Salinivibrio kushneri: one gene and its partner. The protein of the gene in region 1 interacts with the protein of each later gene in a pairwise test. Links are inferred from orthologs where the notes say so. Each region holds a gene or a part of one and is shown on either strand. Other genes may lie near its edges. The genes, in order: lpdA and odhB.

Region 1 (16,173 bases):
TTTTGTCACGCTAACCTATCGTCTGTTAATAGACCAAATAGAGAGAAGGGCATGAAGCTAAAGCAACTCACGATTAAACAAAAACTCGTGCTGGCATTTGTCTCAGCGGTGATCGCCTCCACCGCCATCATCAGTTACATGAGCTTGAGCCAAGCACGCGACATCATGGAAAAGCGCCTGTTAGAAAATGAGCTTCCCACCACCCTCACCCAGTTTAGAGATACCATTGATAGTGAGGTCAACCAACTACAATCCGCTGCACGTCAGCTGGCTTCTAACCCTGTGATGCTAGATATCATCAACCAAGATATTACGCCCGCAGAAGAAAACCGCGTGATCAAACAGCTCAACGTATTACGTGAGCAATACGGTTTGAATGATGCCTCCATTGCCAACCGCAATACTGGGCAATATTGGAACCAAAACGGTTTTTTGCGAGTGTTAACGCGTGAAAAGGATAGTTGGTTTTACAACTTCCTCGATAGCGGCAATGCCACCATGGCCCAAGTTTTCCAAGAAGAAAATGGCGAACTCAAGCTCTTTGTCAACTTCCAACAGCTGAATGGTAAAGGATTGGCCGGTTTCTCACGCTCGCTGGAGGACATGACCCGCTTTTTGAATCAGTTTAAAATTGAACAGTCTGGTTTTGTCTTCTTGGTCAACGCTGACGGTCTCGTGCAACTGCACCGCGACACCAATCTGATGGGCGAGCAAACCTTAAGCGATATTTATGGTGGTCAAGCCCGCAGCTTGCTGCAAAAAGGTGACTTTAACCTGCTCGACACCAGCATTAATGGTGAAGAAGTGCTGCTCGCATCCAGTTATGTGCCCTCCATGGATTGGTTTGTTATTGCAGATGTCCCTGCCGAAGAGGTTTACGCACCTCTCAATGAAACGCGTAATCAAATCCTGATGGTATCGGTCGTCGTCGGTCTCATTTTTATCGTCGTTGCCGTATGGCTCGCTGCGACCATTACCAAACCGATCCAATACGTGGCCAATGTGTTCCGTGAGATTGGTGAAGGTGAAGGGGACTTGCGCCAACGTGTAGATATCAACAGCCAAGATGAGATTGGTCAACTGGCCTCTGGTTTTAATAGCTTTGTCGAGAAAATCCATCGTTTGGTCTCAGACGTTGCCCGTACCGGTGGCGAGTTACGCAGTGCGGCCGAGCAAGTGTCATCACAAGCCGGCGCCACCCAATCACAAAGCGAGTATCAGCGGGATCGTACGGTGCAAGTGGTCACCGCCATCAATGAAATGGGGGCCACCGTCAATGAGATTGCAGGCAATGCGGCCAGCGCTGCCAGTGCCGCCAACCAAGCCTCTGATGATGCGGCAAGTGGCCAAGGCGTGGTGACCCAGGCACGGGATACCATTGCTCGACTGGCTGATGACATGGAAAATATGTCGAAAGTGATCAGTGCTTTGGCTGAAAACACCGATTCGATCGGCGGCATTTTGGATGTGATTCGCGGGATCTCCGAGCAAACCAACTTACTGGCGCTGAATGCGGCGATTGAAGCGGCGCGAGCCGGCGAACAAGGACGCGGCTTTGCGGTTGTTGCCGATGAGGTACGCAGTTTGGCCAGCCGTACCTCTGATTCCACCGACGAAATCCAGACCATGATTGACCGTCTTCAGCAAGAAGCGCGCAACGCGGTGGATGCCATGGAGCAAAGCCGCACCATGACCGCTGAAGGGGTGAATGCTTCCGATGAGGCCTCACAATCGCTCAATGCAATCAACGAGCAAATTGTGCAAATCTCGGACATGAACACCCAAGTGGCTACCGCGACTGAAGAGCAGTCAACCGTGGTCAACGACATTAACCAAAATATCGAAGAGATTAACCACAGCTCGCAGCAAACCGCTGATACTGCCAATACCATGGCAGAAGCCAGTGAGTCACTGCGCGATCTTTCCAAACGTCTTGATACTTTGGTAGGGAGCTTTAAGCTCTAAACCATTGCGATGCTACCGACCAACGCACGTAGCGGGCCTTGGCCCGCTTTTTTGTTCACGATCTACACGGGTTCACAGATACAAAAAAGCCCCGCATTGCGGGGCTGAGTCAGAAAAATATAAACGCGTGGTTTATTTCTTTTTCTTCGCTTTCGGGTTAGGCATATCAGTGATTGAGCCTTCAAACACTTCTGCAGCCAAACCAACCGATTCGTGCAAGGTTGGGTGAGCGTGTACTGTCAATGCGACATCTTCGGCATCACAACCCATCTCGATAGCAAGGCCAATCTCGCCTAACAGTTCACCACCGTTAGTACCAACAACCGCACCACCGATCACACGGTGGGTGTCTTTATCGAAGATCATCTTAGTCATGCCGTCTGAACAGTCAGACGCAATCGCACGACCTGAAGCCGCCCATGGGAAGGTCGCCACTTCGTAGTTAATGCCTTCTTCTTTACACTCTTTCTCGGTTTTGCCGACCCACGCCACTTCTGGCTCAGTGTACGCAATCGATGGGATCACTTTTGGATCGAAGTAATGCTTCTTACCTGAGATAACCTCTGCAGCCACATGGCCTTCGTGTACACCTTTGTGCGCCAGCATAGGCTGACCCACGATGTCACCAATCGCATAGATGTGCGGCACGTTGGTGCGCATTTGCTTATCAACATTGATAAAGCCACGATCGTCGACTTCAACACCCGCTTGGCCCGCATCAAGCAGCTTGCCATTCGGGCTACGGCCGATAGCAACCAAGACAGCGTCATAGCGCACAGGCTCTGCTGGGGCTTTCTTGCCTTCCATGGTGACGTAGATGCCGTCTTCTTTGGCTTCTACCGCAGTCACCTTGGTTTCCAGCATGAGGTTCATCTTCTTGCTGATACGCTTAGTAAAGACTTTGATCACGTCTTTATCTGCCGCAGGGATCACCTGATCGCACATTTCGACTACATCAACCTGTGAGCCAAGTGCGTGGTACACGGTTCCCATTTCTAGGCCGATGATACCGCCACCCATTAACAGCATTTTCTCGGGTACTTCTTTGAGCTCTAGGGCGTCGGTGGAGTCCCAAATGCGTGGGTCATCATGCGGAATAAATGGCAGCTCGATAGGACGAGAGCCGGCCGCGATGATGGCATTATCAAAATTGATGGTGGTGTTTTCTTCCCCTTCGACTAACAGGGTGTTGGCGCCAGTGAAACGGCCTGTGCCATTGACGACTGTCACTTTACGCTGCTTGGCCATACCGCCTAAGCCGCCAGTCAGTTGACCAATGACCTTATCTTTCCAAGAACGGATCTTGTCGATATCGGTTTGTGGTTCGCCGAATACCACGCCGTGCTCGGCCATGGCTTTGGCTTCTTCAATCACTTTGGCAACGTGAAGTAGGGCTTTAGATGGGATACAGCCGACGTTTAGACACACACCGCCAAGGTTGTTGTAGCGTTCAACCAATACGGTTTCCAAACCTAGGTCGGCACAGCGGAAAGCGGCGGAGTATCCAGCAGGACCAGCGCCAAGGACGACGACTTGCGCTTTGATTTCTTTACTCATTCTGACCTCGTTATAGTCTTATTCCCTGACAGGCTAAGAGCGGTAATTTTTTATTGTTGTGGGTATCTGGGAGCCACAGTTTACAGCCATGTTAATGGGCTGAAAAATAAAAACCCATAGCCTGTGAGCTGCACAACAATTCCCGACCGACCTTTAACCGGTCAGTCGGGTTGTTGGTATTGCGATTAGAGTACCAAACGGCGAATATCAGACAGTAGGCCGTTGAGGTAGCTAATAAAACGCGCACCCTCGGCACCATCAATCACACGGTGGTCGTAAGACAGCGACAGCGGCAGCATCAAGCGAGGCTCAAAATCCTTACCATTCCATACTGGCTTCATTTCTGACTTAGACACACCCAAGATAGACACTTCTGGTGCATTAACGATTGGCGTAAATGCCGTACCGCCGAGGCCACCTAGGCTAGAGATGGTAAAGCAACCACCCTGCATATCTGACGCCGTCAGCTTACCGGCACGAGCTTTCTTCGATACCACCATCAGCTCTTCAGACAGCTCGTGAATGCCTTTTTTGTTGACGTCTTTAAAGACAGGCACAACCAGACCGTTTGGTGTGTCAACCGCGATACCGATGTTGACATACTTCTTCATGATCAGGCTTTCACCGTCTTCAGACAGTGACGCGTTGAATGAAGGGAAAGCTTCCAGCGCTTTAGCCGCCGCTTTCATGATGAACACCAATGGGGTGATCTTCATGCCCGACTCTTTCTTCTTCTCGATCGCGTTTTGCTCTTTACGGAACGCTTCCACTTCAGTGATATCAGCGTTATCCCACTGGGTCACGTGCGGGATCATCACCCAGTTACGTGCCAGGTTCGCACCCGAGATCTTCTTGATGCGAGACAGTGGCTTCACTTCGGTTTCACCGAATTTGCTGAAGTCCACTTTCGGCCAAGGGAGCAGGCCAAGTGCGCTGCCGTCGCCTGAGCCAGACGCTGAACCAGACTCAAGACGCTTCAGCGCCTCTTTCACGTAGCCTTGCACGTCTTCTTTCAGTACACGCCCTTTACGGCCAGTACCTTTGACTTTCGCCAAGTTAACACCGAATTCACGCGCAAGACGGCGAACAACAGGTGACGCATGGGCGTACTCTTTGTTTTCGACGAACTCGTCTTTACCGGCGTCAGCTTTAGCTGCTGCTGGGGCTTCCGCTTTTGGTGCTTGCGCAGGCGCAGATTTTTCCTCTGCAGCAGGTGCCGCTGCGGGTGCGCTACCCGCCACCTCGAACACCATGATGTGCGAGCCAGTAGACACTTTATCGCCCGCGGCGATTTTGATCTCTTTAACTGTACCTGCAAACGGTGCAGGGACTTCCATTGACGCTTTGTCGCCTTCAACGGTGATCAGTGACTGCTCTTCTTCAACCGTATCGCCTACAGCGACCATGATGTCAGTCACTTCGACTTCATCACCGCCAATGTCAGGAACGTTTACGTCTTTGTTTTCCGACGCGGCTGGGGCCGCAGGTGCAGCTTGTGCAGGCGCCTCAGCAGAGGCGCTGCTGCCGACTTCAAACATCATGATAAGAGAGCCAGTTGACACTTTGTCACCCGAGGCAATCTTGATCTCTTTAACGGTACCCGCAAACGGTGCCGGCACTTCCATTGAGGCTTTGTCGCCTTCAACGGTGATCAATGATTGCTCTTCGTCGACGCTGTCGCCTACCGCCACCATGATGTCGGTCACTTCAACTTCATCGCCGCCGATATCAGGCACGTGCACTTCTTTGATTTCTGATGCGGCTGCTGGGGCAGCAGCAGGTGCCGCCTCTTGCGCTGGCGCGCTTTGTGCAGCGCCTTCCGCTTCAAAGATCATCATCAAAGAGCCGGTGGTGACTTTGTCACCCTCGGCAATTTTAATTTCCTTGACCACACCCGCTTGTGATGCAGGGACTTCCATGGATGCTTTATCACCTTCAACGGTGATTAACGACTGCTCTTCTTCAACCTTGTCACCCACGCTGACAAGGATCTCAGTCACTTCTACTTCATCCGCACCGATGTCAGGTACATTAATCTCGATTGACATTATTTCAGCCTCTTACGCGAACAGCGGGTTTACTTTGTTGGTATCGATGTCGAATTTCTTGATAGCGTCAGCTACCAGTTTCTTATCAACATCGCCACGCTTAGCCAGCTCATTAAGTGCCGCAACAACCACATAACCTGCGTTCACTTCGAAGTGACGACGGAGGTTTTCACGGCTGTCAGAGCGGCCAAAGCCGTCTGTACCCAACACTTTATAAGATTCAGCAGGGACAAACGCACGAACTTGGTCAGCGTAGTTCTTCATGTAGTCGGTAGCAGCAATCGCTGGCTCTGTGCCCATCACGGTTTGGATGTAAGGCACTTTGCTTTCTGCATCTGGGTTTAGCATGTTGAAGCGATCGACATCTTGACCGTCACGTGCCAGCTCATTGAACGAAGTCACGCTGTATACGTCAGACGCCACACCGAACTCATCGCTAAGCAGTTTCGCCGCTTTGCGCACTTCAGTCATGATGGTGCCAGAGCCCATTAACTGAACTTTCGCTTTGTCGCCCGTGTAGGTTTCTAGTTTGTAGATACCTTTACGGATACCTTCTTCCGCGCCCTCAGGCATGGCTGGCTGATGATAGTTTTCATTCATCAGCGTCAGGTAGTAATAGATGTTTTCTTGGTCAGGACCGTACATACGACGGATACCGTCTTGCATGATCACTGCCACTTCGTACGCGAAGGTTGGGTCGTAAGAAACACAGTTAGGTACAGTGCTCGCCAGAATATGGCTGTGACCGTCTTCGTGTTGTAGGCCTTCACCGTTCAGGGTAGTACGACCGGCAGTAGCACCCAATAGGAAACCACGCGCTTGCTGGTCACCCGCCATCCACGCCATGTCGCCAACACGTTGGAAGCCGAACATTGAGTAGTAGATGTAGAATGGGATCATTGGCAGATCATTAGTGCTGTAAGAGGTCGCTGCCGCTACCCACGATGACATCGCGCCTAGCTCGTTGATCCCTTCTTGCAGTACTTGGCCGCCTTGGTCTTCTTTGTAATAAGACACCACGCCACGATCTTCTGGGGTGTAAGTCTGACCGTGTGGGTTGTAGATACCTACTTGACGGAACAGGCCTTCCATACCGAAAGTACGTGCTTCGTCGGCAATGATAGGCACAATGTTTTTGCCAATGCTTTTGTCTTTCAGCAGTACGTTCAAAGAGCGCACAAATGCCATGGTGGTCGAGATGTCACGCTTTTGCTCAGACAGCAATGCGGAGAAGTCGTCCAGTTTTGGCAGCGTCAGCTCTTTAGTAAAGTTAGGCAGACGTTGCGGCGTGTAACCGTGCAGGGCTTTACGGCGCGCATGCAGGTATTCGTGCTCGGCAGAGCCTTCTTCCAGCTTCAGGTACGTCAGGTTTTGTACGTCTTCATCAGACAGCAAGTCTTGCAGGCCAAGGCGGTCGCGCATAGCGTGAACATGAGTCATGTCCATTTTCTTCACTTGGTGCGCGATGTTTTTGCCTTCTGCCGCTTCACCCATGCCATAGCCTTTAACGGTTTTCGCTAGGATAACGGTTGGGCGATCGTTGCACTCTTGGGCCGCTTTAAAGGCCGCAAACAGTTTTGATGGCTCATGGCCACCACGCTTAAGCGCAAAGATTTCTTCGTCAGTCATATCCGCAACCAAGGCGGCTGTTTCTGGGTACTTGCCGAAGAAGTGCTCACGCACGTAGGCACCATCTTTTGATTTGAAGGTTTGGTAATCACCGTCGATGGTTTCATTCATCAACTGCAGTAATTTACCCGAGGTGTCTTTGGCCAGCAGTTTATCCCAGCCGGAACCCCAAACCACTTTGATCACGTTCCAGCCAGCGCCTTTAAAGAGGCCTTCCAGCTCTTGAACGATTTTACCGTTACCCATTACAGGGCCATCAAGGCGCTGCAGGTTACAGTTAATCAAAAAGCAAAGGTTATCCAGTTTTTCACGCGCCGCGAATGATAGCGCACCGCGTGACTCTGGTTCATCCATCTCACCGTCACCGAGGAACGCGTAAACACGCTGCTCAGAGGTGTCTTTTAGACCACGGCCGTTGAGGTATTTGAGGAAACGCGCTTGATAGATAGACGCGATGGGACCCAGACCCATAGAAACGGTTGGGAACTGCCAGAACTCAGGCATTAGTTTCGGGTGTGGATATGAAGACACCCCTTTGCCATCAACTTCCTGACGGAAGTTGTCGAGCTGCTCTTCGCTCAAGCGGCCTTCAACAAAGGCACGCGCATAGATACCTGGAGAAATATGACCTTGATAATACACCAGGTCGCCACCGTCTTTCTCGTTAGGCGCACGGAAGAAGTGGTTAAAGCAGGTTTCATAAAATGCCGCCGAAGACTGGAATGATGCCATGTGGCCACCCAGCTCTAAATCTTTCTTGGACGCACGCAACACGATCATGATTGCGTTCCAACGAATGATAGAACGGATACGGCGTTCCAGATTCACATCACCTGGGTAAGCAGGTTCTTGATCAGCAGGAATGGTATTTACATAGTTGGTGGTCACGCCCGTTGGCATGTCAACACCGTCTAAACGTGCTTGCCCTAATACTTGCTCCAGAAGGAACTGGGCACGTTCTACACCTTCTTCACGAACGACTGACTCAAGAGCTTGCAACCACTCTTGTGTTTCAAGTGCGTCCACGTCATGTTTCATGACTTCAGACATGGCGATCTATCCTTTCGTTGATTGACTCGTACAAAACAAACGTTGTCGCAGCTGCAGTGCCTTTCGCGTTTCTATAGATGCGAATAAGGCTACTCCAACTCGTCCTTGCGTTGTTGAATTCGACGTAGAGACCGTTCGCGACGGCTTTCTTCTCGACCAAGATCCAACAGAGTTTCCTCAATGTAAGCCAAGTGTGCATGCGACGCTTGTCTGGCTTTTTCTGGTTCACCAGCGGTAATCGCATCCACTATCTCAGCTCGGTGTCGGCTGACGTTTTCCACCGTCTCTTGACGGCGATAAAGTAGCTCAAAATTTTGCAAAATATTCTGTTCCAGTAACGGCGCGAGACTACGCATAATATGAAGTAACACCACATTATGCGCCGCTTCCGTTACGGCAACGAGATACTGCATCACAGCCGATGCTTCTGCCTCTAAGTCCCCGTTTTTCTGCGCTTGACGAATGGCATCATGACAGTCTTCTATACGAGAAAAATCCTCTTCTGTGCCCCGTAGTGCGGCAAAATACGAAGAAATGCCCTCTAGGGCATGTCGTGACTCCAGTAAGTCAAGTTGGGTTTCTGGATGGTCCGCCAATAACTCTAGCAGTGGCTCAGAGAAGCGTTGCCAAAGGCGTTCACTGACAAAGGTGCCGCCACCTTGCTTGCGCGTCAGTAGCTTTTTCACTTCAAGCCGTTGAATCGCTTCGCGCACTGACGGGCGAGACACATCAAATTGCGTCGCTAACTCTCGTTCAGGCGGTAACTTCTGGCCTGGAGACAAGGTCCCTTCCAGAATTAAGCCTTCGAGTTCTTTTTCAATTACATCCGAGAGTTTAGGTTGACGAATTCGCTGATATGCCATTGTATTTATTGACCATCTGCACCCAGAGCATGGTGCTTAGCTGCAGAAACTGACTGATTGTAAATTGGTAAGACCAATTACTTTATTGATCCCTAAAGTTACCAGACAGCGGGTATTCTGTCCACCTGAACTTTGATTGACATCATGGAAACCTGTGTATTTTTAGCCTGACAGCCACGAATACTCAGCCCCTCAAAATTGGTCAGACCATTTGTGTCGGTCAACGCCATAGGCATTTAAATCAGTGCGTGTAACTTTTTCCAGTCAAACGCCGCGCCAGGATCCGTTTTACGTCCTGGGGCAATATGTTGGTGTCCTGTGATTCGATCACGGGTAATGGCTGGGTAGTACTGCATCAGCGTCTGCGTGATCGCCGCTAACGATTGGTACTGCTGTTCGGTGTATGGATGTGTGTCTGTGCCCTCTAGCTCAATACCGATAGAAAAATCGTTACATTGCTGCCGACCGTCAAAACACGAAGCGCCAGCATGCCATGCACGCGCACTGAATGGTACAAACTGGATCACACTTCCATCTCGTCGGATCAGTAGGTGGGCAGAGACGCGAAGCGATGCGATCTCGGCAAAATAAGGGTGTTCAGCCGGATCGAGGTGCCCTTGAAAAAACTGCTCAATATAGGGGCCATCAAACTGACCGGGCGGCAGGCTGATGTTGTGGATCACCAGCAAGGAGATATCGTTACTATCCGGACGTTGGTTATGATGAGGAGACAGGCAAGCGCGCGCGCCTACCAACCAATGATTGTCAATCTGTGAAAAAGACATACCCGATCCGCTTGAGCAAAATCGCTACTTTATCTGGTCAGCTGGAAGATTGGAATACAAGCAACAGCGCGCTGACGGATGGGTTTTGGCGTAATACATAGCGGCATCGGCTTGATTCATCATCTGCTGCAGCTCAAGCCCATCCGTTGGGAAGCAACTCACACCAATACTAATGGCCAATGACAACGAGGTATCTGCAACTTGTATCGGAGCATGCATTTCGTCTTGGATACGTGTGATCACTTCATTCAACGCCGATTTGTCCGCTAATAAATCCAGCCAGACAATGAACTCATCACCGCCCAAGCGGCCAACCAAATCAGACCGGCGCACGGACTGTTTTAGGCGCTGACTGACCACCTTGAGCAACTCATCACCGACGCCATGCCCATAGGTGTCATTCACTTGCTTAAAGTTGTTCAAATCAATGAACAGTAAAGCGGCATTAGTTTGCGCGCGGTTAGCACGCATCAACGCCACATCTACATGCGATTCGAACGCGCGTCGGTTGAACAAACCGGTCAGCTCATCGTGTTCAGCAAGGAATTTAAGCTGATGCTGCTGTTCGCGAAGCTGTTGGGTTTGCCGTGCGACTTCTTCGCTCAGCTGTTTCTTGTCCACCATGGTATGGCTCAGCGCACGTTTCATGTCATTGACATGATCAGCCAATTCAGTCAGCTCATCTTTATCAGTCAAGGTTAATTCCGTGGTCAAGTCACCTTGTTTGATTTGCGTAATCGTTGAATGCAATGCTTTTAGACGGTGCGTTAGCCGCCGCCGTAAGCTGGTCACAAACATGGTTACCAACAAGGCTAACACCACCAGTACGCCACCATGTACCACCAGTAGGGTTTTCTGTTGCTGCCCCGACTGGTGCATAACTTGCTGACGCACCGAAAAAGCGGTTTCACTCATCGCCTGCAGCAGCACATTAAAACGCGAAAACAGCATCAAACGCCTGTCATCCACAGAGGGGTTACCATCTAGCTGATCAGCGGTAATCCCCAATAAGCGGTCAATGCTGTTTGCCGCGAGTCGAATCGACTGCGCGGACTGCGGCGGTAACGCCTCTTTATCACTGTTTAGTTGCGCCCGCAATGCGTTGGTGGACTGATGTACATCTTGGCGCGTTTGTGTGCTGGGGTATTGACGATATAACCATAAACGGCCTCGCAAGCTATCAATCTGCGAGTGTACCGCCACAATACTGTCTAACCGTGCTTGGATTTGATTTTGCTTGTAAAAAAGCTCCACCGTAATTAACAGCGTAACAAAAGTAAGCGCCGTACAGGCATAGACAACAATACTGAGCTGCTGACCAATCCTCATTCTAATAAACTCACTTTTTGCGTGGCCTCAACCAAGGGGCCTGGGTTGAGTATGTGGCGGAATGACGGAGTGTTCCCTTCCACTAAACCCGCCTCTTGCGCCCATCGCGCTTGGTTTTTTAACCGCAGTAACAATGAGTCATTCAATGAAAGGCGGAATAAGTAATCTTGCCATAGCCAACTGAGTTTATCGTCTGACATGTCAAGGTACGCGGAGACCTGTGCCTTAGCCCGTTCTGGGTGCTGATGAATAAAGCTCACCGCGTCGTCTAGGGCACTGACAACCCGTTGCATGTCCTGGTGTTGCTTATTGACGAGTAAGCGATCGCTGACCAGTAGAAAAGAGAGGCTGTGCAAGCCTTTACTGTCAAGCGACTGCACCGGCTGGTTGGACTGCTTGAGTAGCTGATAGCCATAGGGCTCCCATATGGCTATCGCATCCACTTCCTCATCGAGGAGCGCCTTGGGCAGTGTTTCAGGGGAATAGTAGACTTTTTCCACCTGAGCTCTGGGTATATCGTGCAATTGCAGCAAAGAATCAAAGAAGTATTCACTGGCACTCGACGCAACAATGCCCACGCGTGCCTTGTCGAGTGCGTCCACCAGCGAGCTGCTAATCTCACGGCGAATAGACCAGAGTTTTACGTCGTTATCTGATTCGACAAAGCTGGTTAGCACATTAAAGTCATCGCGCTCAAAACTGTTAAACATCACCACCGTCTCCGAGGTAGTGGCTAAATCCACTTCCCCTGACATTAAGGTTTGAAAACTCTTTACGCCCCCATGAACCGGCTTAAGGGTCATATCGATACCCTGCTTTTTAAACAAACCTTGCTCCTTAGCCACAATAATCGGTGCCGATAAGGGAGTGAGCGAGACCGCAATGGTCAGTGACGATAATGGCTCGGACACCGGTGGCCTTAGTTGCTGCCAAGCACGAAAACCAATCAACGCAATCGCTATCATGGCCACCAGCGCTAACCCTCGCTTCATGGCATCACCTCTTTGACTGTTTCTGCCTAAAGTGTAGACAATTTAAAAGACAGAATATGATTAAAAAAATAGACGAATGTGAGGAAACGAGAGAGAAAAGCTGCATTTCGTTATCACCAGCGTTATCATTCGACCACTTTTTGATGACCGCGGTAAGCCATGATGACATCAACCCCTTTTCATGCTGTCCATGACAGCGAGCGCCGCCTGGCCTATCTCACTTCTCACCTCAGCGCCGATGTGACCCGCGCGGTGACCGACGCCCTACGAGAAGATCTGGGTGGCGAGATCGACGCCAGTAAAGACATAACCGCCAGCCTGATCCCGGCAGACTCGGTATCCACAGCGACATTGATCACCCGAGAAGATGGCGTTTTCTGTGGCCGTGCCTTTGCGGATGAAGTGTTTCATCAGCTCGGTGGCGACGTCACCTTGACGTGGCATGTCGAGGACGGCGACGCCATCACCGCCAACCAATCGCTTTGTACCTTACAGGGACCCTCGCGTGTCTTGTTGACCGGTGAACGCAATGCGATGAACTTTATTCAAACCCTCTCTGGATGTGCGAGTAAGGTCGCAACCTATGTGGCAGCACTCAAAGGCACCCACACCAAATTGCTCGACACGCGTAAGACCATTCCGGGGCTGCGTAGTGCGCTGAAGTACGCGGTTGCCTGCGGTGGTGGTCATAATCATCGCATTGGTGTCTTTGATGCGTATTTGATCAAAGAAAACCATATTCTTGCCTGTGGCGGGATAGAGAACGCCGTCAAAGCAGCGCGCCGGCTTAATCCTGATAAACCGGTAGAAGTAGAAACCGAAACTCTGGATGAGCTCAAACAAGCCATCGACGCTGGGGCCGATATTGTGATGTTAGATAACTTTAGTGTGCCGATGATGCGTGAAGCGGTGACCCTGAACCAAAATAAAGTGGCGTTGGAAGTCTCAGGAAACGTCACGCTTGAAACGTTGGCAGAATACGCCGCTACTGGGGTGGACTATATTTCTGTGGGCGCGCTTACCAAGCACGTGACCGCACTCGATTTATCCATGCGTTTTCAATAACACGTACGCTCACTCAGATTCGACCAGGCCGCCCGCGATGGGCGGCCTTTTTATCGCTCTTTTGTGGCAAAAAATTTGTGGTGAGTCGAACACTACATTAGAAAAAAATACTGTTACATCCAGCTTTTACCCTTCAGTCTCAAACTCATCTCTCCCCTCTTTTTCGCGCCGCGCTCACAAGCGTAAAGTCGCTGCACTCGCGGCCACCGCGTTGGCGGCCGACCATCATTGAGAGGAGAGAAATAGGATGAAAAAGCAACAAGGGTTTAGCTTGATTGAGTTACTGATCGTCGTCGGCATTATCGCAGCCCTGTCTGCCATCGCCGTCCCCGCTTATGTCAATAAACAAAAAATTGCTGAATTTAACTCAGGGTTAGCATCAGGCCGTGCTCTTCTTACACGGTTAGATCTTTATTTGGATGAAAATAGTGGCTCGACAGCGAGTAAATTTGGAGAAAAATTAGGTGACGCTACGAATCTCGGAGAGCTAGCAACAGTCACCGTCTCAGGTGCTAGTGAAGAAGGTGGAGAAGGCGAAAATGCCAAAGGGACTGAGCTGAAAGTCACGTTTAATGGAAATAGCTCTATTGACGGGACAATAATTACCTTTGAGAAAAACGACTTTGCTTGGGTATGTAAATACACAACGAAAGAAACTTTCGAAGATGGTGAGATTAAAGGATGTAAAAAAGCATAAGCAGACAATGATCCCAACCGCTCCGTTGTATCAAGCCGGTTTATTGACTGATGCCCAGCGCGATATGCTGGGCATTGGCGACAATACCTCGCTCAGTCTTGCGCATATACTCGATGCTGGGGTTGACCCCACCGCGCTCGCCCACACCCTTGCGAGTCAGCATCACCTGCCTTTTTCGGAAAGCCATCAGTACCCGTATAAAGACACCTGTTATGCCCTAGATAGGCGCGATTTGATTCAGCGTCACCAAGTGTTGCCGCTTGCCCAGCAAGGCCAAGAGCTATTACTGGGGGTCAGTGATCCAGATAACCAAGAAGCGGTCGCCGACTTTCGCTTTTCTACTGGGCTCAATGTCCGGTTAGTGGTGCTTAGTCAGCCGGATTTGGATGCCGCTTTGCGTCATTTATATGGTGCAGATATCGATGGCACGGGCGATGGCATGACCATCAGTGATCAGGACTTAGCGGCCCTAACCGTCACCGATAGCCCACAAGAAGACAGTGTCGAGTTACAAAGCGATCAGGCGCCCATCAGTCGTTATATTCAACAGATCTTGGTGGATGCAGTGCGCAAAAAAGCCTCCGACGTGCACTTCGAGCCCTTTGAGCATCACTATCGAATTCGCTTTCGCCAAGACGGTTTATTACACACCTATGCTCACCCTCCAGCGGGGGTCTCGCGGCGGCTGTCGACCCGACTCAAAATCTTAGCCCAACTCAATATTGCCGAACGACGTTTGCCACAAGACGGGCGCATTAAGCTGACCCTCACCGCCGATCATACGGTCGATATGCGCGTCTCCACCTTGCCAACCATTTGGGGTGAGAAAGTAGTCGTTCGTCTGTTAGATAATGGTCAGCAGCAATTGACGCTGCATGATTTAGGCTTAACTGAGTGGCAACGCCAGCGCTATCAAGACGCATTGGATAGGCCGCAAGGGATGGTTTTATTTACCGGCCCGACGGGAAGTGGCAAAACCGTTTCTTTGTATAGTGGGCTACGGTACCTCAATCAACCTGAGCGCAATATTGCCACCGTCGAAGATCCGGTCGAGATCCAGCTAGAAGGCATCAATCAAGTCAATGTTAATCCTAACATCGGTTTAGATTTCGCCACCGCACTCCGCGCTTTTTTGCGCCAAGATCCCGATGTGGTGATGGTAGGAGAAATACGCGACCTCGACACCGCTGAAATCGGGATCAAGGCCGCGCAAACCGGTCACCTAGTATTATCGACGCTGCATACTAATTCTGCGGCCGAAAGCATCACCCGTTTAGCCCATATGGGCATTGCGCCCTACAATCTTGCCAGTTCACTGACCTTGGTGGTGGCTCAGCGCTTGGTACGCTGTTTATGCCCGATTTGTAAACGGCCGCACCCGTCTGATGACCCACGTCTTCAGTACTTAGCCAACCTCTACCCAAGCTTAACCCCAAGCACCCTGTACCAAGCTAACTCTCAAGGCTGTTACCAGTGCTATCAAGGCTATCAAGGGCGTACTGGTGTGTACGAAGTGCTCCCCGTAACAGAAAAGGTTGCCAGCGCCATTTACCGAAATGCCAGCGCGATTGAGCTAACCCAACTGGCTACCGAAGAAGGCATGTGGCGATTGGCCGACTCTGGGGTTGCCAAACTCAACCAAGGGATCACCAGCATCCAAGAGCTTACCCGCGTTATTCAGCTTGCCTAAGGAGTCTTTATGGCCAAATCTACCCTGTTTCTTTTTCATTGGCGCCAGGCCGCCGCCCGTGGTGAAAAAAAAGGGCAATTGTTCGCCTATACCGAGCGAGACGCACGCCAAGAGCTAGCGAGTCAATCCATTGTCCCCACTCGCCTCATTCGCCGCCGGCTATCGAGTTTTCAGCAGCGCCGCCATAAAGCCAAAGCCGCGGATATCACCCAGTTTTCACGCGATCTCACCACCCTGCTAGAGTCTGGGATCCCCATCGTACAAGCCCTCAACCTCATCGCGCTCAATCAGGTCAAAGCCGAAATGCGCTTGCTGGTGCGTCATATCCGCCAGCAACTCGAGGCGGGTACCAATTTGAGCGATGCGTTGGCGCACGCGAGTCCCCTATTCGATCGCTTTTATTGCGATTTGGTCGCAACGGGCGAACAAACCGGGCAACTGCCGGAGATCTTTGCTCGCCTGACCCTATACCGTGAAAAGCAGGCACTACTTCGCAGTAAAGT
Region 2 (16,281 bases), 530 kb from region 1 along the record:
AACACCACCATCCCCCAATGCTGTCATGATTGACGGGTGGCCAGTCTGGTAGGGGCTGCTCGCTGTGATAATGGCGGTACAACCTTCCTTGCACCATCAAACGCTTCTTACTCGGTTGCCAGTGTGGGTATTGCTGGCAAAAGCTTGGGTGGCTGGACAAGGCCAATTGGTGGTCAAGCATTCGCGCCACTTTAATATCCAACGCATCCTTGGCATTGGGGCCTAACCAACGGTTGTCATAGGCAAGGTAGAATTTTACCGCTACCTCCCAGTGCTCTAGTTGCCCCTGATATCTGACTAAAAAATCGATGGCACCTCGCGTCTTGCCGGCTTCATTAATCTGGATTTCCTCAGCTTCTAGTGCCAAATGAGGGTGACAATCAATGAGCTGATTGAGCAGCCACTGATAGTAAAAGCCGATACGGCTTGGACCCGTATAGGCTGCGGGAGATGGCAGTAATGTGGGTTGCCAAAGGTGATGAGGCACAACTGGGAAGCGCTTATCGCTGAGCAGTGAAAACTGATTTTGTAACCAACTAAAATCGGCGTTGATTTGGGACGGGTTACTAAATAGGGGATAGGCGTCATTCATGATGTAATTTTATTACCTTGTTAAGGGCATGTTAAATCTATTATTGATGGTTTTTGATTAAAAAACCATCAATAATGTAGTAAAAAAACAAAACGGATGGTACACTACGCGCATGCTAGCAAACTGGTCAGATGAGTGAGGTTGATTATGTATACTCCGTTCGATAAAACCCGTGTTGTATTGCGCCGCTGCGCGGTTGTGATCGCGGGCATCACTTGCCTGCCAACGCTGATTGTGCCGCCCATGGCCTCGCGTATATATAGCCATTTACATCAAGTCTGGCTTAAAGACAGCACCAAGCCAGTCTGGTTAGCTGAGTCTGAAAAAGCCGGCGGGTTTTTCTAATCCGCACCTGGTTAGTGGCCCACACATCCATAGAACAAATACGTGATATTCAGTAAGCGGTGAGACGCGGTCTCACCGCTTTTTTTATGTTTGCTTGTCAGGTTACACTGTTGCCATTGTCTCGCAAGTGAATGTGAATGCTATGAATAACTTTGAACTGGAAGCATTGCTCAACGCCGAACTAAAACCTGATCGCATCAAAGACTACAGTCCGAATGGCTTACAGGTGCAAGGGCGTGATGAGATAAAAACGATCGTCACCGGGGTGACGGCCTGCCAAGATTTGATTGAGGCTGCCATCGCGCAGCAAGCGGATGCTATTCTCGTGCATCATGGTTATTTTTGGCGAGGTGAGCCACAAACGATCCGCGGGATGAAATATCAACGGATCAAGAAGTTGATTGAACACGGCATCAATCTATACGGTTATCACTTGCCGTTGGATATTCATCCGACGCTGGGTAACAATGCGCAGCTTGCCAAGCGTTTAGGCATTGAGCTGCTTGGGGGACTGGAGCCTGACAATCCGGTCTCTATTCCTGTTTACGGAAAGCTTTCAGCACCCATGACGTTGGCGCAGTTTGAGCAACAAGTGGCCACGGTGCTTAACCGGGCGCCCCTTGTGATTGACGGTGGGCAGCAAACGCGGATTGAGACCGTGGGGCTTTGTACCGGTGGCGCGCAAGATTTTATCGACTTGGCTGCCTCTCAAGGTATGGATGCGTATTTATCAGGTGAAGTGTCTGAGCGTACGACGTTCTCTGCTCGCGAGCAAGGCGTGCATTACATCGCTGCAGGGCATCATGCAACTGAACGGTATGGTGTGAAAGCCTTGGGTGAGTGGCTGGCAGACCAGCATGGCTTCAATGTGCACTTTGTTGATATAGACAACCCGGTTTAACTCTCTGGTTGAGCGCCTCCCCCCAGACTGTAATGATCATAAAAAAGCCGCCTTATGGCGGCTTTATTGTATGAAATTCGCGCTTTAGCTGCGCTCATCCATTGGGGTAAATTCGCGTTGCGTATACCCAGTGTAAAGTTGACGCGGGCGTCCGATTCGCTTGTGCGGATCGGTATGCATCTCATTCCAGTGGGCAATCCAGCCTATGGTACGAGACATTGCAAAGATGACAGTAAACATCGATGTAGGGATCCCGATTGCTTTCAGGATAATGCCTGAATAGAAATCAACGTTCGGGTAAAGTTTCTTATCGATAAAGTAGTCATCTGACAGCGCGATACGCTCCAGCTCCATGGCCACATCCAGTAATGGGTCTTGGATTTGTAACTCGTTAAGCACTTCATGGCAGGCTTCACGCATTACTGTCGCACGAGGGTCGTAGTTTTTGTAGACACGATGACCAAAGCCCATCAGACGGAATGGATCGTCTTTATCTTTTGCGCGAGCAATATACTCAGGAATGTTATCAACATGCCCAATTTGCTCAAACATGCGCAAGCACGCTTCGTTCGCGCCACCATGCGCAGGCCCCCATAGCGAGGCGATCCCAGCCGCAATACAAGCAAATGGGTTAGCACCTGAAGAGCCCGCCAGACGTACCGTCGATGTTGATGCGTTTTGTTCATGGTCTGCATGCAGGGTAAAGATCTTATCCATTGCACGCGCGACCACTGGGTTCACTTCATATTCTTCACACGGAGTGGCGAACATCATATGAAGGAAGTTTTCTGCGTAATCAAGGTCATTACGTGGGTAGATAAATGGCTGTCCGATTGAGTACTTGTAACACATTGCAGCCAGTGTCGGCATTTTCGACAACAGACGGAACGCCGTGATTTCGCGGTGCTGGTCGTTGTTGATGTCGAGAGAGTCGTGATAGAACGCGGCCAGTGCACCTACAACCCCGACCATAACGGCCATTGGGTGCGCATCACGGCGGAAGCCGTGGAAGAAGCTCGCAATTTGCTCATGCACCATGGTGTGGCGCACGATCATTGAGCGAAACTCATCATATTGCTTTGTTGTAGGGACTTCACCGTAGAGCAGGATATAACAGACTTCTAAATAATCAGCGTTATTGGCAAGTTGATCTATCGGGTAACCGCGGTGCAGCAATACGCCGGCTGCGCCATCGATGTAGGTGATTTGCGAGTTGCATGAACCTGTTGCGACAAAACCAGGATCAAAGGTGAAATAGCCTTCGTTTACCAGCTGGCGCACATCAATGACTTCTGGACCGACGGTGCCCTCGATAATCGGCAGTTCGATTGGTGCTTTCCCTTCAATGTGTAGGGTAGCTTTCTTCTCTGCCATAACAATCTCCTTTGTTATTTTATAATCCCATCCAGGATACGGACTCGACCGTTGTACCGATCGACCCTAATGATGTCAATTTTTAACCTATCGATGTGTGCGTCAGTTAATAACTTATTTGCAATGCGAGTTAAATATCTGTTGTGAGATTCCGGTCAATTTTGTGCGTTTGTAATTGTCTGTTACGCCACGTATACTTTTTCGAGGTCTCTGGGCAAATCAGTATCCTAGGGCGTTTAGGGGCTCAAACACCTTTCCTAACTGACGTGATCCATTCGCCAAGAATTGCAGTTATAAGCAATAAGGTACATGAAGCGCGTTACGCAGATGTTGCAGGTCTTACGCTTTGAGTACTGAGGTTCAGAGAGTGTAATAACTATAAATGCTCAATGGAGCTGAGTGGGCAATATCGTGAAAGAAAGAAAGTCAAGACCCGTAAACCTCGACCTCCAGACGATTCGTTTTCCGATAACAGCGATTGCGTCTATATTGCATCGAGTGGCAGGTGTCATCACCTTTGTCTCGATCGCCATCCTCCTATGGCTGCTTAGCCTCTCTCTCTCTTCTCCTGATGGATTCCAATCCGCTGCTGCGATTGTCGATAGCTTTTTCGTCAAACTGATCCTTTGGGGTATTTTGACCGCGCTTGCTTATCACATTGTCGGTGGCATCCGTCACTTAATCCAAGACATGGGTTATTTTGAAGAGCTTGAGTCAGGCGCGCAAAGTGCGCAGGTTGCATTTGTTATCACCGGCGTATTGTCTGTGTTGGCGGGGGTTTTAGTATGGTAACGAAAAACATCTCATCGGTCGGGCGCAATGGCGTGCACGACTATGTGCTGATTCGCGCCACTGCGATTCTCATCACACTTTACACACTTTATATGGTCGGTTTTGCCGTTTTTGGCCCTGAGATTACGTATGCCTCATGGACAGCCTTTTTCGGCCAGACCAGTACCAAAGTCTTTACCATGTTAGCCCTGGTCTCCGTGCTGATTCACGGCTGGATCGGAATGTGGCAAGTATTGACTGACTATATTAAGCCAGCCTTGCTGCGTGGCATGTTGCAACTTGGCGTTGTGGCGATGCTACTGATCTACGTTTTCGCCGGTTTCTTTGTATTGTGGGGTGTGTAAGTGAGTATTCCAGTTCGCGAATTTGACGCAATTGTTATTGGCGCAGGCGGTGCAGGTATGCGCGCCGCACTGCAAATATCTGAGCAGGGCCTAACTTGTGCACTGTTATCGAAAGTGTTTCCAACCCGCTCCCACACCGTGTCTGCGCAGGGCGGTATTACGGTAGCACTGGGTAACTCGCACAAAGATAACTGGCAGTGGCACATGTACGACACGGTGAAAGGGTCAGACTACATTGGTGACCAAGACGCCATTGAGTACATGTGTAAAACGGGCCCGCAATCAGTGATTGAGCTAGAGAAGATGGGGTTACCTTTTTCTCGGTTTGAGAATGGGTCCATTTATCAGCGTCCGTTTGGCGGCCAGTCTAAAGAGTTTGGTGGCGAGCAAGCTGCACGCACCGCGGCGGCGGCTGACCGAACCGGGCACGCACTGCTGCACACCTTGTATCAGCAAAATATTAAAAACAAGACCACCATCTTCTCTGAATGGTATGCGCTTGACTTGGTGAAAAACCAAGACGGTGTGATTGTTGGTGCGACCGCCATGTGTATGGAAACGGGCGAGATTTGCTACTTTAAGTCTAAGGCAACTGTGCTGGCGACAGGGGGAGCGGGTCGTATCTATCAGTCAACCACCAATGCTCACATCAATACCGGTGATGGCGTGGGTATGGCGCTGCGCGCCGGCGTGCCCATGCAAGACATGGAAATGTGGCAATTCCACCCCACAGGCATTGCTGGAGCGGGCGTATTGGTCACAGAAGGTTGCCGTGGCGAAGGCGGTTATCTGCTCAATAAAGATGGTGAGCGCTTTATGGAGCGTTACGCCCCCAATGTAAAAGATTTGGCAGGGCGTGACGTGGTGGCGCGTTCGATGATGATCGAGATTCGAGAAGGGCGTGGCTGTGACGGCCCATGGGGTCCACACCTCAAACTGAAGCTCGATCACCTTGGCAAAGATGTGCTCGAGTCTCGTCTACCCGGTATCCTTGACTTGTCGCGTACCTTTGCGCACGTCGATCCTATCAAAGAACCGATTCCGGTGATCCCAACCTGTCACTACATGATGGGGGGCATTCCAACACAAGTGTCTGGCCAAGCAATCAAGCAAGACCCGCTCGGCAATGACATTGAAGTACAAGGTTTGTTTGCCTGTGGCGAGATTGCGAGTGTTTCTGTTCACGGTGCCAACCGCTTGGGCGGCAACTCATTGCTCGACTTGGTTGTGTTTGGACGCGCGACCGGCCTGCATCTTGGCGAGACACTCGCTGCGCAGGTAGAAGCGCGCGATGCGAGCGAGTCAGATATTGAGGCGTCACTGGCGCGTGTTAATCGTTGGAATAGCACCCAGCAGGGTGAAGACCCGGTTGAGATCCGCAAAGATTTGCAGGCTTGTATGCAAGAAAACTTCTCTGTGTTCCGAGAAGGCGAGGCGATGGAAAAAGGACTGAAAGAGCTGAAGGAAATTCGTGAACGCCTTAAGTCGGCGCGTCTTGATGACACGTCAACCGAGTTCAACACCCAGCGTGTCGAATGTTTGGAGCTGGAGAATTTGATGGAAACCGCATACTCAACAGCGGTATCAGCTCATTATCGTACTGAAAGTCGTGGCGCACATGCGCGTTTCGACTACCAAGATCGCGATGATGAGAACTGGCTATGCCACTCCATCTATAACCCAGAAACCGAAGCTATGTCGAAGCGCGACGTCAACATGGCGCCAGTGCACCGTGAGGCTTTCCCACCGAAAGTCCGCAGTTACTAAGGGGGTCGAGAACGATGAATGTTAAGTTTTCTATCTATCGCTACAACCCAGATGTAGACAATGCGCCATACATGAAAGACTACACGCTGGATGTGCCTGAAGGGTCTGACATGATGCTGCTGGATGCACTCATTCAGCTTAAAGAGCAGGATCCAACACTGGCTTTTCGTCGCTCGTGCCGCGAAGGTGTCTGTGGCTCTGATGGCGTCAACATGAACGGGAAAAATGGTCTTGCGTGTATTACGCCACTATCCTCACTGATGGATAAGTCGGAAATCGTGATTCGTCCATTACCAGGCTTACCGGTTGTGCGTGACCTCATTATCGATATGGGGCAGTTCTATGAGAACTATGAGCGCGTCAAACCTTACCTGATGAACGATGAAACGCCACCTTCGCGCGAGAACCTACAAGCGCCGGAAGATCGCGCTGAACTAGACGGTTTGTATGAGTGCATCATGTGTGCATGTTGTAGTACCGCATGTCCTTCATTTTGGTGGAACCCTGACAAATTTGTCGGCCCAGCCGGTTTGCTTGCTGCATATCGCTGGTTGGCGGATAGCCGTGATACAGCGACCGAAGAGCGGTTATCTGATCTAGACGACGCTTTTAGTGTCTTCCGTTGCCACGGGATCATGAACTGTGTCAGTGTATGTCCAAAGGGACTGAACCCAACTAAGGCAATTGGGCACATCAAGTCTATGCTGATTCAGCGCGGCGTTTAAAACGCACAACCAATAACGTAGATAAAAATGCCCCGTCCTCGGACGGGGCTTAATAACAGGTAACCCGGCCTCAGACCGGTGTTTGGATAAATAACTAGTGGTTAAGGGATAACAATGCAAAATGGCGTGATGAAGGCTTGGATAGAGTCTTCTCATTTGGCTGGCGCCAATGCAACGTACGTAGAAGATCTCTACGAAATGTACCTCAGTGACCCGGAGTTAGTTGATCAAGAATGGAGAGCGGTCTTCGACCAGCTACCAGTGGTGAGTGACACCGCGGTAGAACAACCCCACTCTCGTGTTCGTGATTACTTTCGACGCTTAGCTACCGATACATCGCGTGCAAGTGCTTCAGTCAATGATCCAGACGTAGACGCGAAACAAGTTAAAGTTCTCCAACTTATCAATGCTTTCCGTTTCCGCGGCCACCAACAGGCCAGCCTAGATCCTCTCGGATTATGGAAACGTAAACCTGTACCTGATCTGTCGCCTGCTTTTCACTCTCTCAATGAGCAGGATTTCAACGAAACCTTCAATGTCGGCTCATTTGCGATTGGCAAAGACAGTATGCAATTGGGTGAGCTGTATGATGCACTGGAAAAGACCTACTGTGGGTCTATCGGTGCTGAATACATGCACATCACCGATACCGAAGAAAAACGTTGGATCCAAGGTCGTTTGGAGTCTGTGGTTGGTCAGCCGCAGTTTACCGAGCAAGAGAAACTGACCTTTTTGGAAGAGCTGACAGCGGCCGAGGGGCTTGAGCGCTATCTGGGCGCCAAGTTCCCAGGTGCCAAGCGATTCTCTCTTGAAGGTGGGGACTCTCTGATCCCGATGCTCAAAGAGCTGATTCGCCACGCAGGTAGCGAAGGCGCAAGAGAAGTAGTTGTGGGGATGGCTCACCGTGGCCGCCTCAACGTGCTGGTTAATGTGCTAGGTAAAAAACCTTCTGAGCTGTTCGATGAGTTTGCGGGTAAGCAAGACGAGAGTTGGGGCACTGGCGATGTGAAGTATCACCAGGGTTTTTCATCTGACTTCGCGACACCGGGCGGTGATGTGCATCTTGCCTTGGCGTTTAACCCATCGCACCTTGAAATTGTCAATCCAGTGGTGATGGGGTCAGTACGTGCTCGTCAAGACCGTTTGGAAGATAATACAGGGTCAAGTGTGCTGCCGATCACCATTCATGGTGATGCCTCTATTGCGGGCCAAGGGGTGGTTCAAGAGACCTTTAATATGTCTCAGGCGCGAGGCTTCCAAGTCGGCGGCACCGTGCGCATCGTGGTCAATAACCAAATCGGTTTTACCACGTCAAACCCAGCTGACTCGCGCTCGACGCAATACTGTACTGACATCGCCAAGATGGTGCAGGCACCGATTTTCCATGTGAATGCGGACGATCCTGAGGCGGTTGCCTTTGTATCGCGCTTGGCGCTCGATTTTCGCAATGAGTTTAAGCGTGATGTGGTCATTGACTTGGTTTGTTACCGTCGCCACGGCCACAACGAAGCGGATGAGCCCAACGCGACTCAGCCGATGATGTACCAAAAGATCAAAAAGCATCCTACTCCGCGTAAGCTTTATGCCGATGTACTGGATCAACAAGGCGTTGCGAACCTCGAAAAAGCCACTGAGATGATCAATGAGTATCGTGATCTTCTTGATAGTGGTGAGTGTGTGGTGAAAGAGTGGCGCCCAATGGTGTTACATTCTGTCGACTGGACGCCCTATCTAGGCCACGATTGGACGGTAGAGTGGGCGAATAAGTTCGATGCGAAGCGCCTGAAAGAGCTGGGCCATCGCATTTGCCAGTTGCCGGATAGCCATAAACTCCACAGCCGTGTTGCCAAGCTCTACAAAGATCGCAAAGCGATGGTAGAAGGCGAAAAGATGGTTGATTGGGGGATGGCAGAAACCTTGGCTTATGCCACCTTGGTTGATGATGGCAAACGTATCCGCATTACCGGTCAAGACTCAGGCCGCGGCACCTTCTTCCACCGTCATGCGGTGCTTCACAACCAAGAAGATGGCAGCACGTATTTGCCACTTGCGAATATCCATGACAAACAAGGACCATTCGAGATCTTCGATTCCGTATTATCGGAAGAAGCGGTACTGGCGTTTGAGTACGGCTACGCCACCGCTGAGCCAGGCGGTTTAACCGTGTGGGAAGCACAATTTGGTGACTTCGGCAATGGTGCGCAAGTGGTGATTGATCAGTTCATCAGCTCTGGTGAACAAAAATGGCGCCGGATGTGCGGCCTGACCATGCTGTTGCCGCATGGCTATGAAGGGCAGGGCCCCGAGCACTCGTCAGCACGTTTAGAGCGATATCTGCAACTGTGTGCTGAGCAAAACATGCAAGTTGTGGTGCCTTCAAGCCCTGCGCAGGTTTATCACATGTTGCGCCGGCAAGTGGTGCGCCCCATGCGTCGTCCTTTGATCGTTATGTCACCAAAATCGCTGTTACGTCACCCGTTGTGTGTGTCTAACTTGGAAGATCTGACCGATGGTGACTTCATGCCTGCCATTGGCGAGATGGATGACCTTGAGCCAAGCAAAGTGAAACGCGTCGTGATGTGCTCGGGCAAAGTCTATTATGATTTGCTACAAGCACGCCGAGAGCAAGAAATTGATGATGTTGCCATTATCCGTATTGAGCAGCTTTATCCATTCCCTCTGGATGCGGTTAAAGACGCGATTGCGCCTTATAGCAATGCGAAAGACTTTGTTTGGTGCCAAGAAGAGCCACAAAACCAAGGGGCTTGGTACAGCAGCCAGCACAACTTCCGTGCAGCCTTACCCAAAGATGCCACGTTAACCTATGCCGGACGCTCGGCATCGGCATCACCAGCGGTAGGTTATATGTCTGTACACCAGAAACAACAAAAAGCGTTAGTTCAAGACGCTCTGACCCTAAAGTAAGAACTAGAACATTAAGGATAAATACGATATGACAATCGAAATTCTGGTTCCCGATTTACCCGAATCTGTGGCTGACGCAACCATTGCCACATGGCACAAACAGCCAGGTGACTCGGTAACCCGTGACGAAGTACTGGTTGATATTGAAACAGATAAGGTCGTGCTGGAAGTGCCTGCCCCCGCTGATGGGGTGCTGGAATCCATCATTGAAGATGAAGGGTCAACCGTATTAGCGAAACAAGCTATTGCGAAAATTAAAGAAGGTGCCGTCGCAGGCGAGCCAACCAAAGATGTCCCGGCGCAATCAGAGTCCTCACCGGACAAGCGTCATACGGCTTCTCTTGAGGAGGAGACGAATGATGCATTAAGCCCAGCCGTGCGCCGTCTGCTTGCGGAGCATGACCTCTCTGCTGACGCAGTGAAAGGCACAGGTGTGGGTGGACGCATCACGCGAGAAGATGTTGAAGCACACCTTAAGAGTCAGCCTGAGCAGGGTGAGCAAAAAGCACAAAGCCAAGATGTGCCACCCGTGGCTGAACGCGGTGAGAAGCGTGTGCCGATGACGCGCTTGCGTAAACGTGTTGCTGAGCGCTTGTTAGAGGCGAAAAATAGCACTGCGATGCTCACTACGTTCAATGAAGTGAATATGAAGCCCATCATGGATCTGCGCAAGCAATATCGTGACAGCTTCGAAGAGCGTCATGACATCCGCCTCGGCTTTATGTCTTTCTATGTGAAAGCGGTCGTAGAGGCCTTGAAACGTTACCCAGAGGTTAATGCGTCCATCGACGGTGATGACATCGTTTATCATAACTATTTCGATGTCAGCATGGCCGTATCCACACCGCGTGGTCTGGTGACGCCTGTGCTTCGCGACTGCGACAAACTAGGCTTTGCGGACATTGAAAAGGGCATTCGCGAGCTGGCGATCAAAGGTCGTGATGGGAAGCTTACCGTTGATGAACTGACAGGCGGTAACTTTACCCTAACTAATGGCGGTGTATTTGGCTCATTGATGTCAACACCGATCATTAACCCACCTCAAGCGGCCATTCTCGGCATGCACAAGATCCAAGACCGCCCGATGGCGGTGGATGGCAAGGTAGAAATCTTGCCGATGATGTACCTGGCGCTTTCTTATGATCACCGTTTGATTGACGGTCGTGAGTCAGTAGGCTTCTTGGTGACCATCAAAGAACTTCTAGAAGACCCAACACGTCTGCTTCTGGACGTTTAATGGCTTTCCCTCGTGTTGGCGGGGGCGGTCATTTTGAGGGGACGGAGGTCCCCTCATTTGGAAAGCACAAATACACAATAATGGACACTAACACGGATAGAACATCATGAATCTGCACGAATATCAGTCAAAGCAGCTGTTCGCTGAATATGGTCTACCAGTTTCAGAGGGCTATGCTTGCGATACTCCACAAGAAGCTGCTGAAGCAGCCGATAAAATTGGCGGAAACAAATGGGTAGTAAAATGCCAAGTCCACGCAGGTGGCCGTGGTAAAGCGGGTGGCGTAAAACTAGCCAACTCCAAAGAAGAAATCCGCGAGTTTGCGCAACAATGGCTAGGTAAAAACCTGGTTACCTTTCAAACCGACGAAAACGGTCAGCCAGTAAGCAAAATTTTGGTTGAATCATGCACGGATATTGCCAAAGAGCTTTATCTGGGTGCCGTTGTCGATCGCGGTTCTCGTCGTGTTGTCTTCATGGCGTCGACGGAAGGCGGTGTTGAAATCGAGAAGGTGGCGGAAGAAACCCCTGAGCTTATCCATAAAGCATCGATTGATCCGCTCGTTGGGCCTCAGCCATACCAAGGCCGTCAACTGGCGTTTAAGCTGGGTCTAGAAGGCGAACAAATCAAGCAGTTCACCAAGATCTTCGTTGGCATCGGCCAGTTGTTTTTGGACAAAGATGTTGCTCTGGTCGAAGTTAATCCGTTAGTGATCACTGACCAAGGCAACCTGCACTGTTTGGACGCTAAATTGGCGATTGATAGCAACGCTGTTTACCGCCAGCCAAAAGTTCGAGCAATGCATGACCCCAGCCAAGAAGACGAGCGTGAAGCGCACGCCGCACAGTGGGAACTCAACTATGTTGCGCTCGATGGCAATATTGGCTGCATGGTTAACGGTGCGGGCCTTGCAATGGGCACCATGGACATTGTTAATTTGCACGGTGGCAGTCCGGCCAACTTCCTCGATGTGGGTGGCGGCGCGACCAAAGAGCGTGTAACAGAAGCGTTTAAAATCATTCTGTCTGACAGCAACGTAAAGGCTGTCTTGGTGAATATCTTCGGCGGTATCGTGCGCTGCGACTTGATCGCAGATGGCATTATTGGCGCAGTCGAAGAAGTTGGCGTTAAAGTTCCAGTGGTCGTCCGCCTCGAGGGAAATAATGCTGATGTAGGTGCCAAGAAACTGGCCGATAGTGGTTTGAATATCATTGCGGCAACATCGCTAACCGAAGCCGCTCAAAAAGTCGTTGCTGCCGCGGAGGGTAAATAACAATGTCAGTGCTGATTAATAAAGATACCAAAGTAATCTGCCAAGGGTTTACGGGTGGACAAGGTACCTTCCACTCAGAGCAAGCTATTGAGTATGGAACACAAATGGTCGGCGGTGTATCACCTGGTAAGGGCGGTACCACGCATCTAGGTTTGCCTGTGTTCAACACGGTGGCTGAAGCGGTTGACGCAACTGGCGCGACGGCCTCGGTGATTTATGTGCCAGCGCCATTTTGTAAAGACGCTATCTTAGAAGCGATCGATGCGGGTATTGAGCTGATTGTATGTATTACGGAAGGTATCCCAACTCTGGATATGCTGGAAGTAAAAGTGAAGCTGGACCAAGCAGGCGTGCGTATGATTGGGCCTAACTGTCCAGGTGTTATCACGCCGGATGAGTCTAAAATCGGCATTATGCCGGGGCATATTCATCAGTCTGGCAAAGTGGGCATTGTGTCACGTTCAGGCACATTGACGTATGAAGCAGTCAAACAAACCACTGACGAAGGTTTTGGCCAATCTACTTGTGTTGGTATTGGTGGCGATCCTATTCCAGGGTCTAACTTTATCGACATTTTGGAGATGTTCGAAAAGGATCCATCGACAGAAGCGATCGTGATGATTGGTGAGATTGGGGGCACCGCTGAAGAAGAGGCGGCGGCTTATATCAAAGCCAATGTCACAAAACCCGTTGTGGCTTATATTGCGGGTGTGACCGCGCCTCCAGGTAAACGCATGGGGCACGCGGGGGCGATTATCTCAGGTGGTAAAGGGACCGCTGACGATAAATTTGCTGCCCTTGAAGCAGCGGGTGTCACGACGGTTAAAAGCCTGGCTGATATTGGTAAAGCATTGCGCGAGAAAACAAGCTGGTAAGCCAGACAAGGTAATCGCATAAACAAAAGCCGCTCATATGAGCGGCTTTTTGATATAAAAAACATATTAAGTGGTTAGGGCTTAGTGCGATCGATTCGGCAATAACTGCGCCAACATAAAGACACTGGCTGCCGCAACCACCACAGATGGGCCAGCGGGTGTATCATAAAACCAAGAGCCTGCCATGCCTAGCATCACCGCAGCCATCCCAATGAGGCTAGCAAACGAGGCCATTTGCTCTGGTGTTGAGGCGATGCGCCGTGCCGTTGCCGCGGGAATGATTAGCATAGAGGTAATAATTAATGCCCCGACAAATTTCATTGCCAGCGCAATGACCAAACCAATCAGTAGCATCAATAACAGCCGCAGTTTGTCTACTGCAATGCCTTCCACCTTGGCAAGCTCTTCGCTGACGGTCATCGATAGCAGTTGTTCCCAGTAGTACGCCAACAGGCCAAGTGTTAGGCAGGCACCGATCGCCAACCATGTAAGATCAGCAAACGAGACCGCCAACAGATCGCCAAACAAATAGGCCATCAGGTCGACGCGCATGTTATCTAAAAAGCTCACCGACACTAGCCCCAAAGATAGGGCACTGTGAGCCAATATGCCTAACAGGGTATCGGTTGAGACCAAGTGCTGACGCTGTAGTCCCACCAATAAAACCGCCAAGAGTAAGCAGGTGATCACAAGGGCGAGGTTTAAATCGATTTGCAACAGAAACCCTAACGCTAAACCGAGTAGTGAGGCGTGAGCCAGTGTGTCGCCAAAGTAGGCCATACGTCGCCAGACCACAAATGAGCCCAAAGGGCCGGCAATGGCAGCGATCAACAAGCCGCCCATAATAGGGGCCAATAAGAACTCAATCATGATGGTGCTCTTGGTGTTCGCAGCTTACAGGTTGCCCTGCAAGATCATGTTTATGATGATGGTGGTGATGGTAGAGCGCCAGTTGCTCACTGGTTTGACGACCAAACATCGCCACATAAGATGGGTGCTGCGAGATGGCATCGGGTTCACCCGAGCAGCAGACATGATGCTGCAAACAAATCACTTCATCAGTTTTGGCCATCACTAAATGCAAATCATGTGAGACCATGAGCACTGCGCAACCTAGGCTGTCACGTAGTTGACTAATCAGGCTATACATTTCTAGCTGACCACTGACATCGACGCCTTGCACTGGCTCATCCAGTACCAGGACATCTGGGTGCTTTAAAATAGCCCTTGCGAGCAACACGCGTTGGGTTTCACCGCCGGACAGGGTATGCATATTCGCATATTGTAAGGATTCGGCATTGACCGTTTGTAGGGCGTGGCTAATTTGTGCATTAGTATAGCGCGTTCCCAGACGAATAAAGCGATCAACCGTTAGTGGCAGAGTTTGATTTAACTGCAACTTCTGAGGCACATAACCGATTTTTACGTCTCGGGCTATTTGTACTGTGCCGGCGCTCGGCTTAACTAAACCGATCAGTGCTTTAACAAGCGTCGATTTCCCTGCGCCATTGGGGCCGATTAGCGTGGTGATTTGCCCACGCTTTAGTTGCATTGAAACCTTATCCAGCACATGGCGGCCATTGAAGGTCACCGTCACCGCATCGAGCGAGACTAGCGAATCAGTCATAGTGAAAAAAGCATTGTGAATTGGAATTGTTATATTATAACATTTATCGCCAATGAGAAAACATAAGAATGAGAGGAAAGATGACGGCGCGTATTATTGGGGTATTTATTGCACTACTATTGGCATTGCCCGCGCATGCCACGTCGGTAATGACATCGGTTAAGCCATTACAGCTGATCGCGGCTGGGCTTGTGACTCAAGACGACAGCGTGGATGTATTGTTGCCGCCGGGGGCGTCACCGCATAGCTATGCCCTAAAGCCATCGGACATACGCGGTTTAAATCAAGCGGATGTGACGATTTGGGTGGGACCCGAACTAGAGTTGTTTCTCTCCAAGCTTTTGGCGGATAAACCGTCGGTATTGACCTTGACGCAAGTCGAGAATATGCCTTTGCGCCATTTTGATGGTGGTCACCATCATCATGGACACGATCATGGCGAGCATAATATTGACCCGCACCTTTGGCTGGGGCCAGAAACGACTCGAGTGGCGGCACAAGCCATTACAGAGGCACTGATTGAAGCCGCTCCCGGTAAAGCAGAGCTATACCAGGCCAACCTGGCTCGCTTTAATGACAAGCTCGATCAAACCGTTGCCGAGATTCAGCAAGACCTCGCCACCCGTATTCAATCAGGATATTTCGTCTTTCATGATGCCTATGGTTATTTTGAGGATGCGTTTGGCCTCGAAAAAACGGGACATTTTACGGTTGATCCAAGTCAAAAGCCTGGGGCGAAAACCCTGGTGACGATTCGCCGAGGTTTGCTTAATCATGATGCGACCTGTATCTTCACTGAGCCGCAGTTTAATCCCGCACTGATTGATGCTGTGACACGACATAATGACGTCAATGTGCTTGCTTTGGATCCATTGGCGACATCAATTCCGGTAGCACCTGATAGCTATCAGGTGTTTTTAAAAGATTTAGGAAATCGTTTCACACGTTGTTTAAAGCATGAAACTACTGACTAACTGGCTCGCTGTGACAGCCAGACTTCCTCGCCAGCACAAGCTGGCCCTTGCGTCATTATCTCTTTTGGTTGGCGCTGCCCTGATGTGGCAGCCCCATCCTTTTTCTCCCAAAGAGCGGCAATCGTTGCCGGCGGTCAATCAACGCCAAGCACCGGCGACAGTGGATCACAGTGAACCGATTGAGCAAGGCATGGATGCAAACGATCCTGCCTTGAGTGTGCCTGAAGACGCGCTCGAGCAAGACATCACATCTGAGGCGCCGCGTGTCCATCACCACACCGTCGCGGCAGGGGATACACTCGGTGAGATCTTCTCACAGTATGGTCTCGCTATCGGCCAGCTCTACCAAATGCTGGATGTGAACGATAAAGCCGGCGATATTCGCCGCGGACAAAAAATGGAATGGCAAGTTGACGAAGAAGGTCGACTGCTGACGTTCACCGCTTATCAATCGATTAAATATCGCGACTATTACCAGTTCGAACAAGGCACTGTTGACTATCAGCGTTTGGAAACCAAAGGCGAGTTTG

Evidence for each region.
Region 2: the proteins of lpdA (region 1) and odhB interact in binary tests that used the Escherichia coli proteins (3 or more experiments, as listed by UniProt). The link is inferred for Salinivibrio kushneri from one-to-one orthologs.

The regions. Positions count from the first base shown.
Region 1 is NZ_CP114588.1:402,657-418,829, reverse strand. Bases 1,311-4,181 are described here. They hold lpdA (dihydrolipoyl dehydrogenase), read right to left. Parts: upstream 3,523-4,181; coding sequence 2,098-3,522; downstream 1,311-2,097. Other genes in these bases: aceF (pyruvate dehydrogenase complex dihydrolipoyllysine-residue acetyltransferase), read right to left, coding at 3,708-4,181; N8M53_RS02090 (methyl-accepting chemotaxis protein), read left to right, coding at 1,311-1,965. Outside these bases: more of N8M53_RS02090, read left to right, coding at 52-1,310; more of aceF, read right to left, coding at 4,182-5,570; aceE (pyruvate dehydrogenase (acetyl-transferring), homodimeric type), read right to left, coding at 5,583-8,249; pyruvate dehydrogenase complex transcriptional repressor PdhR, read right to left, coding at 8,339-9,112; 1,6-anhydro-N-acetylmuramyl-L-alanine amidase AmpD, read right to left, coding at 9,349-9,897; N8M53_RS02060 (diguanylate cyclase domain-containing protein), read right to left, coding at 9,922-11,226; N8M53_RS02055 (ABC transporter substrate-binding protein), read right to left, coding at 11,223-12,218; nadC (carboxylating nicotinate-nucleotide diphosphorylase), read left to right, coding at 12,378-13,283; N8M53_RS02045 (pilin), read left to right, coding at 13,531-13,980; type IV-A pilus assembly ATPase PilB, read left to right, coding at 13,988-15,670; N8M53_RS02035 (type II secretion system F family protein), read left to right, coding at 15,680-16,173. UniProt on the Escherichia coli protein: Lipoamide dehydrogenase is a component of the glycine cleavage system as well as of the alpha-ketoacid dehydrogenase complexes.
Region 2 is NZ_CP114588.1:932,282-948,562, forward strand. What follows is about bases 8,919-11,897. They hold odhB (2-oxoglutarate dehydrogenase complex dihydrolipoyllysine-residue succinyltransferase), read left to right. Parts: upstream 8,919-9,793; coding sequence 9,794-11,002; downstream 11,003-11,897. Other genes in these bases: sucA (2-oxoglutarate dehydrogenase E1 component), read left to right, coding at 8,919-9,765; sucC (ADP-forming succinate--CoA ligase subunit beta), read left to right, coding at 11,109-11,897. In the rest of the region: N8M53_RS04565 (DUF1853 family protein), read right to left, coding at 1-592; N8M53_RS04570 (DUF2517 family protein), read left to right, coding at 740-937; N8M53_RS04575 (Nif3-like dinuclear metal center hexameric protein), read left to right, coding at 1,080-1,838; N8M53_RS04580 (citrate synthase), read right to left, coding at 1,923-3,212; sdhC (succinate dehydrogenase cytochrome b556 subunit), read left to right, coding at 3,612-4,004; sdhD (succinate dehydrogenase, hydrophobic membrane anchor protein), read left to right, coding at 3,998-4,348; sdhA (succinate dehydrogenase flavoprotein subunit), read left to right, coding at 4,349-6,115; N8M53_RS04600 (succinate dehydrogenase iron-sulfur subunit), read left to right, coding at 6,130-6,840; more of sucA, read left to right, coding at 6,955-8,918; more of sucC, read left to right, coding at 11,898-12,275; sucD (succinate--CoA ligase subunit alpha), read left to right, coding at 12,278-13,150; zinc ABC transporter permease subunit ZnuB, read right to left, coding at 13,232-14,020; zinc ABC transporter ATP-binding protein ZnuC, read right to left, coding at 14,013-14,777; zinc ABC transporter substrate-binding protein ZnuA, read left to right, coding at 14,858-15,751; murein DD-endopeptidase MepM, read left to right, coding at 15,735-16,281. UniProt on the Escherichia coli protein: E2 component of the 2-oxoglutarate dehydrogenase (OGDH) complex which catalyzes the second step in the conversion of 2-oxoglutarate to succinyl-CoA and CO(2).